4 regions of the Pantoea sp. X-Soil-ISGK-275 genome follow, and region 2 is predicted to be linked to each of the others. Evidence: predicted binding sites of a transcription regulator. Region 2 holds the regulator's gene; each other region holds the start of a gene.
What was found. The regulator PurR, encoded in region 2, represses purine synthesis genes. The targets are predictions, from matches to a motif close to CANGCAAACGTTTGCNTG.
Positions count from the first base shown of each region.

Region 1: the regulator PurR is predicted to act here: its motif matches at 2,235-2,252, upstream of tusA (sulfurtransferase TusA).
Region 3: the regulator PurR is predicted to act here: its motif matches at 2,114-2,131, upstream of purE (5-(carboxyamino)imidazole ribonucleotide mutase).
Region 4: the regulator PurR is predicted to act here: its motif matches at 1,678-1,695, upstream of AC6I8A_RS12285 (NCS2 family permease).

Region 1 covers NZ_AP035976.1:336,296-340,321, reverse strand. Annotated here, with positions in the region: gene AC6I8A_RS01485 (zinc/cadmium/mercury/lead-transporting ATPase) at 1-1,932, shown strand, start outside; gene tusA (sulfurtransferase TusA) at 1,929-2,174, opposite strand; gene AC6I8A_RS01475 (7-cyano-7-deazaguanine/7-aminomethyl-7-deazaguanine transporter) at 2,368-3,033, shown strand; gene AC6I8A_RS01470 (DcrB family lipoprotein) at 3,273-3,830, shown strand; one part of gene AC6I8A_RS01465 (IS3 family transposase) at 3,884-4,026, opposite strand, start outside.
Region 2 covers NZ_AP035976.1:1,894,632-1,898,657, forward strand. Annotated here, with positions in the region: gene punR (DNA-binding transcriptional activator PunR) at 7-918, shown strand; gene purR (HTH-type transcriptional repressor PurR) at 915-1,940, opposite strand; gene cydH (cytochrome bd-I oxidase subunit CydH) at 2,215-2,304, shown strand; gene AC6I8A_RS08860 (C40 family peptidase) at 2,361-3,152, opposite strand; gene AC6I8A_RS08865 (Grx4 family monothiol glutaredoxin) at 3,517-3,852, shown strand; gene rnt (ribonuclease T) at 3,888-4,026, opposite strand, start outside.
Region 3 covers NZ_AP035976.1:1,206,483-1,210,508, forward strand. Annotated here, with positions in the region: gene AC6I8A_RS05520 (class I SAM-dependent methyltransferase) at 1-345, shown strand, start outside; gene purK (5-(carboxyamino)imidazole ribonucleotide synthase) at 459-1,523, opposite strand; gene purE (5-(carboxyamino)imidazole ribonucleotide mutase) at 1,520-2,029, opposite strand; gene AC6I8A_RS05535 (UDP-2,3-diacylglucosamine diphosphatase) at 2,161-2,877, opposite strand; gene ppiB (peptidylprolyl isomerase B) at 2,877-3,371, opposite strand; gene cysS (cysteine--tRNA ligase) at 3,645-4,026, shown strand, end outside.
Region 4 covers NZ_AP035976.1:2,610,563-2,614,588, reverse strand. Annotated here, with positions in the region: gene AC6I8A_RS12295 (carbohydrate kinase family protein) at 1-844, shown strand, start outside; gene AC6I8A_RS12290 (response regulator) at 781-1,527, opposite strand; gene AC6I8A_RS12285 (NCS2 family permease) at 1,915-3,213, shown strand; gene AC6I8A_RS12280 (hypothetical protein) at 3,475-3,990, shown strand.

The DNA of each region.
Region 1 (4,026 bases), 1.6 Mb from region 2:
GACCACGATATCCGCGCCACCATCGAACAGGTGGTGAAAAATGCTGGCTACACGCTGAGCGCCAGCGATTCCCCATCGCCTCCTCAACCTGAAAGCCGCTGGCAGGAAAATGCCGGTTTGCTGCTGCTTGGCGGACTAATGCTCGCCAGCTGGCTGCTGAGCCAGTTTTCGCCGCTTTGGGGCGATCGCCTGTTTATTGCCACCACCTTGGTTGGTTTAGCGCCGATTGCCCGCAGTGCCTGGAAACTGCTGCGCAGCGGTTCGCCGTTCAGCATTGAGATGCTGATGACCATCGCCGCCGCTGGCGCACTGGTGATTGGCGCGCATGCTGAAGCCGCGATGGTGTTGCTGCTGTTTCAACTGGGTGAACGCCTGGAAGCTTACGCCGCCGCACGTGCACGCCGTGGTGTCACCGCGCTGATGGCGCTGCGCCCGGATACCGCCACGCGCATCAACGACACGCAGCGGGAAAACGTCCGCTTAGAGGTATTACAACCCGGCGATGTGATTGAAGTGGCGGCTGGCGCACGTTTACCGGCCGATGGCGAACTGTTGCACGCCAGCGCCAGCTTTGATGAAAGCGCGCTGACCGGCGAATCGCTGCCGGTAGCGCGTGAGCCAGGCGAACAGATCATGGCCGGCGCCACCAGCCTTGATCGTCTGGTGACGTTGAAAGTCATTTCCCAGCCGGGCCAAAGTGCCATTGACCGCATTCTGCAACTGATTGAGGAAGCCGAAATCCATCGTGCGCCGGTTGAGCGTTTTATCGATCGCTTCAGCCGCATTTATACGCCCGCTATTATGCTGCTGGCGCTGCTGGTGATGGTGCTGCCGCCGCTGCTGGGCTTTGGGGAGTGGTTGCCGTGGATTTATAAAGGGTTGACGCTGCTGCTGATTGGTTGCCCGTGTGCGCTGGTGATCTCGACGCCTGCCGCCATCACCTCGGGCCTGGCCGCTGCCGCGCGTCAGGGCGCGCTGATCAAAGGCGGCGCGGCGCTGGAGCGTCTCAGTCGCGTGAGTATGATGGCGTTCGATAAAACCGGCACGCTGACCGCCGGTAAACCGCAGATCAGCCACATCCAGCCTTTTGGCGCGATGGCGGAAGACAATCTCCTAAGTATCGCCGCCGCCGTTGAACAAGGTTCCACCCATCCGCTGGCGCGGGCGATTGTCAGCGAAGCCGAGCGTCGCGCGCTCACCATTCCGCAAGCGGCACAGCAGCAAACCCTGGCCGGCAGCGGCATTCGTGCCGCGATCGCTGGCGTAACCTATCAACTGCTCACGCCGCGCGAAGTCAGCCATCTCGACGACGCACAGCAACAGCAGATTGCTGAATTGGAAGCGCAGGGCCAAACCGTGGTGCTGCTGTTGCAGGAGCAGCAGGTGCTGGGCGCGTTAGCGTTGCAGGACCAGTTGCGCAGCGAAGCGATCCGCGCGCTGGCTGAGTTGCAGAAGCTTGGCGTGAATAGCGTGATGCTCACCGGCGACAATCCACGCGCGGCCGCCGCCATTGCGGCTGAACTCAACATCGATTATCGCGCGGGTTTGCTGCCCGCTGATAAAGTTGAGGCGGTGAGGACGTTAGGCGCGCAGCAGGCATTGGCGATGGTCGGCGATGGCATTAACGATGCGCCCGCCATGAAAGCCGCCACCATTGGCATTGCGATGGGCAGCGGCACCGATGTGGCGCTGGAAGCCGCGGATGTGGCATTAACGCAAAATCAGCTGGCGATTCTGCCGCGCACCCTTGTGCTGGCACGGCGCACGCGCGCCATCATTCGTCAAAACGTGGCGCTGGCGTTGGGATTGAAGGCGATTTTTCTGGTCACCACGCTGCTCGGCTTCACCGGTTTGTGGCTGGCGGTCTTAGCGGATTCCGGTGCCACCGCACTGGTGACAGCCAACGCGCTGCGCTTGCTGCGTCAGCGTTAGGCGCCTTTTTTAATCAGAAACTGGTACGGCAGGCTTTCGGTCTGCTGTGCCAGCAACTCATGCTCCATAAAGCGGCAGAAACCAGGAATATCGCGCGTAGTAGCGGGATCGTCAGCAATGATCAGCAAGGTTTCACCGGCCTGCATGCTGCGCACGGTTTTACGCACCATCATTACCGGCTCCGGGCAGCGCAGGCCAAGGGCATCAAGCTGATGGTCTGGCGCAGAAAAGGGATCGCTCATGATTCTCTGTCAGTTGTTAGTGATGGGCGCACATTCTAGCGCGCGAATGAGCCAACGCAAGGCGATAACGATTGCGTTAAAATTAACCATTGCATAAATTGCGCAACGCGTTAAGATGCCGCCGATTTTTTATTTACCATCGTGCCAACGCACGAACCTGGGTTCCCTCACCCCATCACTAAAAAGGCTTACAATGATCAACTTCTCTGCACGTCAGCGCATGCATGCGCTGTTTTGGCTTTCGCTTTTCCATCTGCTGGTGATCACGTCCAGTAACTATTTGGTACAGCTGCCGGTTTCCATCTTCGGCTTCCACACAACATGGGGCGCGTTTAGCTTTCCGTTTATTTTCCTCGCTACCGATCTGACCGTGCGCATCTTTGGCGCGCCGCTGGCTCGTCGCATTATTCTGGCGGTGATGATTCCTGCGCTGGTGATCTCCTACATCGTTTCCTGCGTGTTCTATCAGGGCGAATGGCAAGGTTGGGCATCACTGGAAGAGGTGAATCTGTTTGTTGCACGCATCGCCTGCGCCAGCTTTATGGCTTATGCGCTGGGACAGATTCTCGACGTCCACGTTTTTAACCGTTTGCGCCGTTTATCGCAGTGGTGGATTGCCCCAGCGGCAGCGATGTTCCTCGGTAATATCAGCGATACGCTGGCCTTCTTTTTCATCGCCTTCTACAAGAGTCCAGACCCGTTTATGGCGGCGCACTGGGTCGAAATTGCACTGGTGGATTACAGCTTCAAGGTGCTGATCTGCATGATCTTCTTCCTCCCAGCTTACGGCGTACTGCTGAATGCCATGCTGAAGCGCTTAGCGGAACGTTCCGCGCAGCAGCAGATCAATTTCGGCTAATTGCACATACACCAAATGCCGCATTACGCTAAGATTTCCTGACATACCGGCGGTTGCTTTTAACCGCCGATTCCGTTTTTATAGCCGTCATACTTCAAACGGCAGATGCGTTGGTTGCACGCGTTCACCCAATCACTTACTCATGTAAGCTCATGGGTTCACGCGCTTACCGCCTTTCTGCCGCTTGAATTATTTAGGCTATAAACCTAAACGACTGGAATCATGTAAAAGGGAAAAGAATGCGTAACGTAGTGAAATATGTGGGTATTGGCCTGTTGGTTATCGGCCTGGCGGCATGTGACCAGAAGAAAGATGATGCGGCAGCGAACAGCAACGGTGCGAACGCCAGCCAGTCGTCCCAGACGGTTAACCTGATGGACGGCAAACTGAGCTTCTCACTGCCTGCGGGCATGTCTGACAAGAGCGGCAAGCTCGGCTCTGAATCCACCAACATGCACGTCTATGCCGACGAAACCGGTCAGCGCGCGATTATCGTGATTGCGGGCGATCCCACCAACGAAGCGCTTGATGCGCTGGCACAGCGTCTGGAACAGCAGCAGCGCGGTCGCGATCCACAGTTGCAGGTGGTGTCTAACAAAGCGGTAACGCTGAAAGACCAGCCGGCACAACAGCTGGATACGGTGATTTCTGCCAACAATCAGACCTCATGGTCTTCGGTGATTCTGGCAAAAGTGGACGGAAAACTGCTGACGCTGCAGATTACCTTGCCAGCTGATAACCAACAGCAGGCGCAAAGCGATGCAGATAACATCGTCAAAAGCATCACATTGAAATAAGCTTTGGAACGGTCGCCATGAATGAACTGAACCCCATAACCTGGACCGTTTAGTTAAAGCGCTGCGTAATGCTGAGTCCTGTACGCTACCGGACTCAGCCCACCCAGCCCCATTTTTATCCGCTTAGTATTCCAGAAGTGGATATAGTCTCCGATGTCCTTCTCCAGCTCCTCTACGTCACGGTATTTCTTCAGGT
Region 2 (4,026 bases):
AAAATTATGTGGTCAGAATATGCGCTTGAAGTGGTAGATGCGGTGGCGCGCACCGGCAGTTTTAGTGCGGCCGCGCAGGAGCTGCATCGCGTGCCTTCTGCCGTCAGCTATACCGTGCGACAGCTGGAAAGCTGGCTGGCGGTGCCGCTTTTTGAGCGTCAGCACCGCGAAGTGGTGATGACACCGGCGGGGGAGCATTTTGTACGTGAAGGACGATCTGTTATCAAAAAAATGCTGGCAACCCGTCGACAGTGTCAGCAACTGGCGAATGGCTGGCGCGGGGAGCTAAGTATCGCGGTTGACTGCATTGTTAAACCGCAGCGCACGCGGCAGTTAGTGAAGGATTTCTATCGCCATTTTCCCGATATGGAGCTGATTATCAGCTACGAAGTGTTCAACGGCGTATGGGATGCGTTGGCTGATGGCCGGGTTGATGTGGCGATTGGCGCGACCCAGGCGATCCCGGTGGGTGGACGTTTTGCCTTTCAGGATATGGGCGCGCTGAACTGGCGCTGTGTGGTGAGTCCCGACCATCCGCTGGTCAACAGCACGGAACTGGATGATGAAACATTACGGGCGTGGCCATCGCTGGTGCTGGAAGATACCTCGCGTGCGTTGCCGCGCCGTATGACGTGGACGCTGGATAATCAGCGGCGGTTGGTGGTGCCGGAGTGGGAAACCGGGATGGATTGTTTGCTGGCAGGATTGTGCGTTGGAATGGTGCCGGGCCATCTGGCGCGTCCGCTGCTGGACAGCCATAAACTGGTGGAACTGGCACTGCCGCAGGCCTTTCCGGACAGTCCGTGCTGCGTCAGCTGGTCAGAACAGCGCGCGTCACCGGCGCTGGAGTGGTTACTGGCTTATCTCGGGGATGCTGAAACGCTGAACCATGAATGGCTCAGCGAAGTGTCGGCTTAGCGACGATAGTCGCGGAATGGACCGTACGCCACCGAACGGCGTTCAATCAGCGTTGGCTGGACTTCGATGGTTTGCGGATCTTCACGCTTGCTGGTGATGCGATCCAGCAGCATTTCCAGCGCTTTTTCACCCAGTTCGGCTTTTGGCTGATGCACGGTGGTCAGCGCTGGAGTGAAATAGCGCGCGTTGCGCACGTTATCGTAGCCAATGACTGAGATATCCTGCGGCACGCGCAAACCCATCTCATCAGCAGCGCAAATCGCGCCCATCGCCATGATATCGCCGCCGCAGAACACCGCAGTTGGACGCTGTTTCTGATTTAAAATCTGCTGCATCGCCTGATAGCCCGATTCAGGTTCAAAGTCGCCCTGAACCACCCATTCCGGACGCACCGTGATGCCCGCTTCGCTCATCGCCTGCAGGAAGCCAGCGTGACGTCCGCCGCCGGTGTTGCGCTCCATCTGGCCGGGAATGGCACCGATATCGCGATGACCACGTTCAATCAGATAACGCCCGGCGAGATAGCCGCCCTGAAACGCATTGTCCTGCACGGTATCGGTGAAATCACCGCGTGACGCGCCCCAATCCATCACCACCATTGGGATATTGCGGTTCTCTTCCAGCATCTGCAGCAAATCGTCTGGATATTCCGAACACATCACCAGCAATCCATCGACGCGCTTTTGCGCCATCATCGACAGGTAAGCGCGCTGCTTTTGCAGATCGTTGTGCGCATTGCCGAGAATCAGCGTATAGCCGCGTTCGAAACACCGGTTCTCCACCGCTTCGATAATTTCAGCGAAGTAGGGCGCTTCGCTGGAGGTCGCCAGCAGACCCAAGGTTTTGGTGTGATTGACTTTGAGACTACGCGCCACGGCACTCGGCGAGTAGTGTAATTCTTTGATCGCTTCCCATACGGCGTTACGCGTCTCTTCCGCAACGAAACGCGTTTTGTTGATGACATGCGAAACCGTGGTGGTTGAGACACCCGCGCGTTTTGCGACATCTTTAATTGTTGCCATGAAAATGGTACTCCTGGGCTTATCGCAACTTACTGATAAGTATATTGTTAAACGTTTGCGTCTGCTAATGCTTTTACAGCCCAAAAAAGCGGGCAAAACGGTGTGTTTTAGCAGGCGAAATCACTTCATCACGCTGTTGATACAGCATGCGCAAAATCTGTTGCGCAACGAAAGGCGGCGATTCTAGCAAGCTGATGCGTATAACACGAGATTTTTGCCCATTGCTGTGCGAAAATCGCTTTAACCCTAATAATTGTGTGACTAAGGAGTTGTGATGAATACCGACCTGAAACTGGCGCTAATGACCACTGTTGGCGCACTTTTGATGATTATCGCCTTCAGCTTTACCGCGATCATGCATTAACAAAAAAGCCGGAGCTGAGAACAGCATCCGGCTTTTTTATGATTGTTGCGCAACAACTAGCGAATAGTTTTTGGCGTCATCATGCGACGCGCGCCCACATAGTGTTTCTGCCAGTAATCCTCACCCAATGCGCTGATCTGAATATCTTTGCCGGTACGCGGCGACTGAATGAATTTCCCGTTGCCGAGATACACGCCCACATGATCGGCAGTGCCGCGATTATTGATGCGGAAGAACACCAAATCGCCTTTCTCGAGCATTTCACGTTTAATCGGTGCCGCATCGCGCAGGTGATACATCTCATTAGCGGTGCGTGGCAGTTTGAATTTCACCAGATCTTTATAGGCGTACCACACTAAGCCGCTGCAGTCGAAACCGGTATGTGGCGAAGCACCGCCCCATTGATAGGGTTTGCCGAGTTGGCCCATCAATTTGGTCATCGCCGTTTCACGCGCCTTTTGATAACGCTGGCGGTGCGCCTTACTCATTTTGATGCCGGTCAGCGCTAACGCTTCATCATCGACGGCGATCTCAGGTGTTTTCTTCGCTAGACGTTGATGACCGTATTTCTTAGCAGAAAGTTTCAGCGGGGATTTTTTGCTGGTGGTCTTGTGCAGCGCGGTTTCTGTTTTGGTCTGTTTTTTGAGTTTGAATTTTTGAACAGCTGTCAGGCGCGATTTTTTGGTGGTGGTTTTCACCGGGCGTCGTTTGCGGCGCTCGTCTTCACGTGCGCTCTTTTTCTCTGCTTTAAGCGAACTGGCATTAACGGGCGCATGCGGAGATGCAGCAGCCACATTAAAAAACAGTTGGGCGAAAGCCAGTATGAAAAGCGTAATTAGTAGACGCATAATCCGGTTACAGGTTAAGCAGGCTGAATGAAAGCAGACTGCGGCAAAGTGAGAGAAATCTGATCAAGTGACCAGCGCCGAAGCAATTCTAATCCACTTTTTTTCCAAAAGGTAAGGCCTTTTTCCATTAATATGTTACCAGATTGATTCTGTAGCAAAAATGAGCGATTTCAGCTGGTTAACGCAGCGAAACTATTGCTAATTATTAATTTATTAATGCCAATTAATGATATGAAAATGTTATTTGTCATGCGTTAACTTAACAAACATGGCGATTCGCCAGTGCAAACGCAAAATCCCGTTTTCAGTCCGGGAGCGAAATCGCTACAATAAACAAACACGAAGTAGAAGATTAAGGAAGGCAATAATGAGTACTGTTGAAAAAATTCAGCGTCAGATCGCAGAAAACCCGATTCTGCTGTACATGAAAGGTTCTCCGAAGCTGCCAAGCTGCGGTTTCTCGGCGCAAGCCGTGCAGGCGCTTTCTGCGTGTGGCGAGCGTTTCGCATACGTGGACATTCTGCAGAACCCGGATATTCGCGCTGAAATGCCAAAATACGCTAACTGGCCAACTTTCCCGCAGCTGTGGGTCGATGGCGAACTGGTCGGCGGCTGCGACATCATCGTTGAGATGTTCCAGCGCGGCGAACTTCAGCCACTGTTGAAAGAGACCGCTGAGAAGTATAAAGAAGCGGAATAATGCAGAAGGCCGACAAATGTCGGCCTTTTCTTTGCTTACTCGGCAGACGCCTCGTCTGCAGATTCTTCACTGAAAGCCAGCGGCCAGCCGCCCAGGCGTTTCCAGCGGTTCACCAACTCACAGAACAGCGTCGCGGTTTGCTCGGTGTCATACAGGGCTGAATGCGCTTGTGTA
Region 3 (4,026 bases), 690 kb from region 2:
GGCATTGATATGGTGGAGTGGGATCCATTTGTGCCCGGCGATTATCCAGAACTGAATTCGTATGAATTTATGACCAGTTTTGAGGTGTTTGAGCACACGCCCGATCCACATAAAACGCTGGGAGAGGTTTCAGGCTTTATGAAACAAGGCGGCGTGTTTTTCTTCAGCACAGCGACCACCGACGAAGTGAGCCACCTTGGTATGACGGACTGGTATATTTCGCCGCGCACCGGACATATTACGATTCATTCGGAAGCGTCGCTGAATGCATTGTTCAGTGCGCATGGGTTCCAGATTACGCATCTGAATCGCTGGAGCCATGTGGCGATGAAGATGGTGGGGTAAAGGGGGGCCTGATGCCCTCACCCCGGCCCTCTCCCACAGGGAGAGGGAGATGTTCGCTCGATCGGTTCCCTCTCCCTTTGGGAGAGGGCTAGGGTGAGGGAAAAACAGCTGCACTATAACTTCTCAACCGCCCACGCAATTCCGCTCGCATACACTTCCGGCAGCAGCGGCACCAGCGCATTCAGCGCTGACGCAAGGCGCCCACGATCGCTATCGGTCAGATTAAGATGCCCAACCTTGCGGCCTTCGCGCACCTCTTTGTCGTACCAATGCAGATGCACCAGCGGCTGTTGCAGCCACGCCAGATTCACATCGGTACCAATCAGATTCACCATTACCGACGGTGCAAACACCACCGGCTGCGGAAGCGCCAGACCCAAAATCGCACGCAGATGCAGCTCGAACTGGCTGATGGACGCGCCATTCTGCGTCCAGTGACCGCTGTTGTGCACGCGCGGGGCCAGCTCGTTGATCAGCAAACCTTCAGGCGTAATGAAACACTCCATCGCCATCACGCCAACATACTTCAGCTCATGCATGATGGCGCTGAGCATCACTTCCGCCTGCTGTTGCTGTCTGGCATCGGCTTGCGGGAACGCCACGCTGGTGCGCAGAATGCCGTCCTGATGCAGGTTATGCGTCAGCGGATAAAACACCGTGCTGCCATCGTGTCCGCGCGCGCCGACCAGCGATACTTCGCCGCTGAAATTAATGCCCTGCTCAACGATGCATTCGCCGTAGCACTCATCCGGTAGCGCATCGGTTTCATTGGCGCGTAAACGCCACTGACCACGGCCGTCATAGCCGCCGGTACGACGCTTCACAATCGCCAGTTCGCCCAATTTGCTGAACACGTTCGGCCACTCGGCTTTATCGGCCAGCAGCTGCCACGGCGCGGTGGCGAGGTTCAGTTGATCCAGCAGCTGTTTTTGCGTCAGGCGATCGGCGAGACGCGGGAAAATATCGCGATTCACAAAGGCCGGATGGCTCGCCAGTTCGCGGGTTAACGCGGTTTCCGGCCAGCGCTCGATCTCGGCGGTAATCACGCTTTCAGCGATCGGCAGCGCAGAAGGCTCCGCATCCAGACCCACCGGATACACCGCGATCCCCAGCGGTTCACCCGCCTGGCGCAGCATGCGGCCTAACTGACCATTTCCTAATACGCAAACCGGCTTCATGCTTCCTCCCGCGGATCCGGGTTGTTCAGCACTTCATCAGTCTGCGTTTGACGCCAGTGGGCGATGCGCGTTGACAGCGCGCTGTCGTGGATCGCCAGAATCTGCGCGGCCAGCAGGGCAGCGTTGGCGGCACCGGCTTTACCAATCGCCAGCGTTCCGACCGGAATACCGCGCGGCATCTGCACGATGGAGTAGAGGCTATCGACGCCGCTCAGCGCCGCGCTTTGCACTGGCACGCCCAGCACCGGCACCAGCGTTTTCGCGGCCAGCATGCCCGGCAAATGGGCAGCACCGCCGGCACCGGCGATGATCACCTGAAAACCGTTGTCGGCTGCGGTTTCCGCGAAGCTGAACAGTTTGTCGGGCGTACGGTGAGCTGAGACCACTTCAACGTGGAAGGGAACATCCAGGCTGTTAAGAATTTCCTCGGCGAACTGCATGGTAGCCCAGTCACTTTTGGAACCCATGACAATGGCGATACGGGCCGGGGCGGCGTTGGATGACATGCGGTCAACTCCTGTGAATATGCAAACGAACCTGGCCGGGCGGGCAGGCGAAGAAGGGCACAGAGAATAGCATGAGATGGCAGCAAGGAAAACGGTTGCGTAGGCGGAAAACGGGCATTGATGCCCGGATTTCAGAAGGGGAATTCGATCAGGTTGACGCCGCTGGCATCAAGCTGAATCATCGATCCGTTCTCATGCCAGGCACCGAGCACCGCGCGCTCGGCATTTTCGCCGTGCAGCGTGAAGGTGTGAATGGCGGGACGATGGGTGTGGCCGTGAATCAGAATCGGCACCTGCTGGCGCGTTATCGCGGCTTCCACCGCGGACTGATTAACGTCCATGATGCTGACCGACTTGTGCTGATTTGCCTGCTTGCTGCCATTACGCATGCGCGAGGCAATGCGCATGCGCAGACGCAGCGGCAACGCGAGGAACAGGCGCTGCAACCAGCGCTGATGCACTTTGGCGCGAAAACGCTGATAACCTTCATCATCGGTGCACAAGGTATCGCCATGCATGATCAACACACGATGTCCGTAAAGATCGAGCACCTTTTCTTCGGGCAGCAGCGTCATTCCAGAGGCGCGCGCAAAACGCTGGCCGAGCAGGAAATCGCGATTACCGTGGATAAAGAATTTAGGCACCGGCAGCGCCTTGAGCGCCGCAGCGATTTGCTGATGCAGCGGATTAGGATCGTCGTCGCCGATCCAGGCTTCAAACAGATCGCCGAGGATGTAAAGCGCATCACACGCGCGCGCTTCTCCCTGCAAAAAATGCAGAAAACCGGCAGTAATTGCCGGTTCTTCATGACACAGATGCAGATCTGCGATAAACAGCGTGCGCGACATTACTCGCTAACAGTCACTTTCTGGATGACAACGTCTTCAACCGGAACGTCCTGATGCATGCCGCTGCGGCCGGTTTTCACCGCTTTGATTTTCTCAACCACGTCCATGCCTTCAACCACTTCAGCGAACACGCAGTAACCCCAGCCTTGCAGGCTTTCGTCACGGAAGTTCAGGAAGTCGTTGTCTGCCACGTTGATGAAGAACTGGGCAGTGGCAGAGTGTGGCGCCTGAGTACGCGCCATCGCCAGGGTGCCTTTGGTGTTTTTCAGGCCGTTGTTCGCTTCGTTGCGGATGTCTGCTTTGGTATCTTTCTGCTTCATGCCAGGCTCAAAACCGCCGCCCTGAATCATGAAACCGTTGATTACGCGATGGAAGATAGTGTTATCGTAAAAACCTTCCGCGCAGTATTCCAGGAAGTTCTTCACGGTAGCCGGCGCTTTGTCATCGAAAGTTTTAATTACGATATCGCCATGGTTCGTCTGGAAAGTGACCATTATTTTCTTCCTGTCAAGGTTGTCGTCAGTATCAGTTGCCGCGCCTGCAAGGCGGCGAGGCATTTTTGTAGACGCTTCTTATATCACAATTTCCAATAACGCGTCAGTAACCGGACGGCAGTTGGCAACCGAGCGATGCACAAGTCAGAAAAATACGGCACAATAACCGGCTGGTTAGGTTACGTAGGGTCGCCATTTATGGTGACCGTATTAAACCAAATGCACATTTATCACGTTCGAATCCCGCACACGTAAATAAAACGGAACCGTTCAATGCTAAAGATTTATAACACCCTGAGTCGACAGAAAGAGGAATTCAAACCCATCCATGCCGGTCAAATCGGTATGTACGTGTGTGGTATCACGGTTTACGACCTCTGTCATATCGGCCATGGGCGTACTTTTGTGGCATTCGACGTGGTGGCGCGTTATCTGCGTTACGTGGGCTATCAGCTGAAGTATGTGCGTAACATCACCGATATCGATGACAAAATCATCAAACGTGCCAATCAAAACGGTGAAAGCATTGAAACGCTGACCAACCGCATGATCGCTGAGATGCACAACGATTTCGCCGCACTCGGCATTCTGCCGCCGGATCTGGAGCCGCGCGCGACGCGTCATATCGATGAGATCATCGAGCTGGTCGGCAGGC
Region 4 (4,026 bases), 720 kb from region 2:
CGACGGCGACTTCATCCTGCAACTGCTGGACGATCATCACATCGACCGCCAGTTTGTGCAGCGCACCGCAGGCATCAACACGGCGATGACGCAGGTGATGACTACGCCGGACGGCCAGCGCACCTTCTTCCATGCTCGCGGTGCCAATGGCAAGCTCGATTTGGCGCATTTCGCCGACGTCTCCACATCCCATCGCATATTCCATCTTGGTTATTTGCTGCTGCTGGATAGCCTTGATGTGCCGGACGAGGAATACGGCACGCGCAGCGCACGATTGCTGGCGCAGATGCAGCAGCGCGGCTATCTCACCTCACTCGATTTGGTGTCGCGCGTGGGCGAATATCGCCCGCTGGTGGTGCCCGCGCTGCGCTGGCTCGATTATTTGGTGATCAACGAACTGGAGGCGCAATCGCTCACCGGCATCAGTTTGCGCACCCCGCAAGGGCTTGCCGCGCCTTCAGCGTTTGCCGAGGCGGCGACCTGGCTACTGCAGCAAGGCGTACGTCAGCGGGTGGTGATTCACGCACCGGAAGGGGCGTGGGGCCAGCAAGCAGAAGGCGAAGGGCGTTGGCAGCCCGCGTGGTGTTTAGCGCCGGAAGAGATCGTGGGTAGCGTTGGCGCGGGCGATGCGTTTTGCGCCGGTGTGCTTTATGCCAGCCACGAAGGCTGGTCGCTGACGGAAACGCTGAAGCTGGCGCACACCTGCGCCTGTTTTAATCTGCATGCCGCCAACGCGCTGGACGGTACGCGGCCATTAGCCGAGATGCAGCGCTGGATGGATCAGGCGATTTGCGTTTCACGCGCCGAAGAGGCAGGACGCATCACATCGGCGGAGAAAACATAGCCGAGACCGCGAATGGTGCGGATCAGGCTCGGTTGATGCGGGTTGCTTTCGATCTTGCGTCGTAGCCGCATAATCAGCACATCAATGGTGCGATCAAACACCTCGAGGCTTTCGCTGTGCGTCAGTTCGAGCAGTTGATCGCGGGTTAATACTTTGCGCGCATGCGCCACCAGCGCACGCAGTAGCGTGTATTCACCTTGCGTCAGCGGCACGCTTTCGCGCTGTGGATTGAACAGCTGACAGCGCGCATCGTCCAGCCGCCAGCCGTTAAATTGCCAGCCTTCATCCGGCAACGCTTCCGGCTGCGCCAGTCGTCCGCAGCGACGCAGTGCAGCGCGCGCTCGTGCCACCACCACGCGTGGGTTGAAAGGCTTGGCGATGTAATCATCCGCGCCCATCTCCAGTCCCACCACCATATCCGCTTCCGAGCCCATGCCGGTCAACATGATCACCAGCAGATCGGGACGCTGCCGCTGCATTTGCTGTAGCACCAGCAAGCCGTTGGTGTCTGGCAGCATCATATCCAGCATCACCAGCGAAATTTCCGGATGTAGCGCCAGCAGAGCCAGCGCATCTTTACCCTGATGGCAGCAATAAACGGTAAACACATGTTCATTCAACACATCGTGCAGCAATTCGCACACTGCACGATCATCATCGACCACCAAAATCGCGGGCTTCATGGATGCGCCTCTTTTGTTACGAAAGGGTTAAATGCAGTGTAACCCGATGTTTTTTAGCTGCAGATTCAAGCAACAGAAACGTGAGCGCCATCGCCTGGCAGAGTGCGGAAGCGTGCAGTGCCGCACTCTTTTTGCCAAACAATCGCAACGAGGGAAAACGATTGCGCGGCGCTGGTGCAATGCACCATAATCGCGCCTCATTCTGGTTCGGAATTATCCTAAGCGAAGCATTATTCGGAAACGTAATCGATTGCGTAGGGTGATGGCATAGCTATTGCTATGAGGACAGGGGAAGGTTAAACGCCTTGCGTCCAATACAACAATAAGTCTGTAAACCACATTGGCAAGGAGCGCGCGCATTCGTGCCGACTCCGCTCATGAGAGATGATGATGTTAGAAAAACTCTTCAAATTAAAAGCGCACAACACAACGGTTCGCACAGAAATCATTGCGGGTATCACTACCTTCCTGGCAATGGCTTACATCCTGTTTGTTAACCCGAGCATTCTCGGTGCAACCGGCATGGATAAAGGTGCGGTCTTCGTGGCGACCTGTCTGGCTGCGGCGATTGGCTGTGTGTTAATGGGCTTGATCGCTAACTATCCGATTGCACTCGCACCGGGCATGGGCCTCAACGCCTTCTTTACCTATACCGTGGTTCTGCATATGGGTTACACGTGGCAAGTCGCGCTGGGCGCGGTGTTCTTGTCGGCGGTGATCTTCTTTGCCATGTCGCTTTTCAAAATTCGTGAGTGGATTATTAACAGCATTCCGCTGCCACTGCGTGCCGGTATTGGTGCCGGTATCGGCCTGTTCCTGGCGATCATCGCGCTGGAAGGCGCGGGCATCGTGGTGGATAACCCAGCTACGCTGGTTGGCCTGGGCGACCTGACCAAACCGGGCCCGCTGCTGGCGCTGCTCGGCTTCTTCATCATTGTGGTGCTGGAAGCGCGTCGCGTTACCGGCGCGGTGCTGATCGGTATTTTGGTGGTGACCTTTATTTCCATGGGCATTGGCCTGACGCCGTTTGGCGGCGTGTTCTCAGCTCCGCCCTCTATCGCGCCAACCTTTATGCAGCTGGATATCGCGGGTGCGTTTAACGTTGGCCTGGTCAGCGTGATCTTCGCCTTCCTGTTCGTGGACGTGTTCGATAACACCGGCACCTTGCTAGGTGTGACCAAGCGTGCTGGACTGGCGGATGAGCAGGGCAACGTGCCGAAAATGGGTCGTGCGTTGATCGCAGATAGCGCCGCCGCGCTGTTTGGCTCGCTGCTCGGTACGTCAACCACCACCAGCTATGTGGAATCTGCTGCGGGCGTCAGCGCCGGTGGCCGTACCGGTTTGACAGCAATTGTGGTGGCGATTCTGTTCCTGCTGAGCCTGTTCTTCTCGCCGCTGGCGGGCAGCGTACCGGTTTATGCCACTGCGCCAGCGCTGCTGTTTGTTGCGGTGCTGATGGCATCTGGTCTGGCTGATATTGACTGGAAAGACATCACCACCGCCGCGCCGGTTACCGTGACAGCGCTGACCATGCCGCTGACCTACTCAATCGCCAACGGTATTGCCTTCGGATTCATCACCTGGACAGTGGTGAAACTGCTGAGCGGTCGCACCAAAGAGGTCAACCCGGCGCTGATCATTCTGTCGATTCTGTTTGTCATCAAACTGGGCTGGCTGAGCGCGTAAATCTTGCTTAACGGAAGCCCGCTCGGGCTTCCGTGTCTGCTGTTGCATCCCTTCGTTTATTTTCTGCGTGTCACCTCGCAATCCTTTTTGATACTCACTTTCCTTCAATCTCAAAACGGCCCAGGCTGTGCGTGTTGTGTAAACCTGCCCGCAAAAAATGTGCTGCGAATGGCGGGATCGTGGAATGTTAACGCTGCGCAAATCTGTTTCACTAACGGTGTGGTGGAAAGGTTGAGCAACGCGATGGAAGAGGACTCGGTAATGGATTACCCCATTAGCAATACAACTCGTGTGTTCCCACCGCTTATTTTTGACGTTGGAAACAAAGGAGATCATCAAATGGAACAATTAACCAAACGGGTTGAACAGCTGGAAAAAACCACACAGCAGATTCAGACAGATGTTGCGGTGCTTACGGCGCGTTCAGAGCATTTTGCCACCAAAGCGGATATCGAAAAGGTCAGAGCCGAGCAGGGCGTCATGCGGGTAGAGATTATGGTCGAGCTGGGGGCGCTGGAACAACGTATCGATAAGAAGTTTGAGCGGATGGAAGAAAAGTTCGACCAAAAATTCGACAAAATTGATAAAAAGTTTGAAAAGATAGACGAGAAGTTCGAGAGGATTGATGAGAAGTTCGAAAGAGTTGACCAACGATTCAATCAGTTGGAGGATAAAATAGCTGCCTTCAATAACAGCATAACCTGGAAAATCATGATACCGACCGGCCTTCTGGTGTTGGCGTGGTTTGTGCAGAATATCGTTTTGAAAATGTCATAACGCGTTTTACTGCAATGTTCCGGCCCTTTAAGGGCC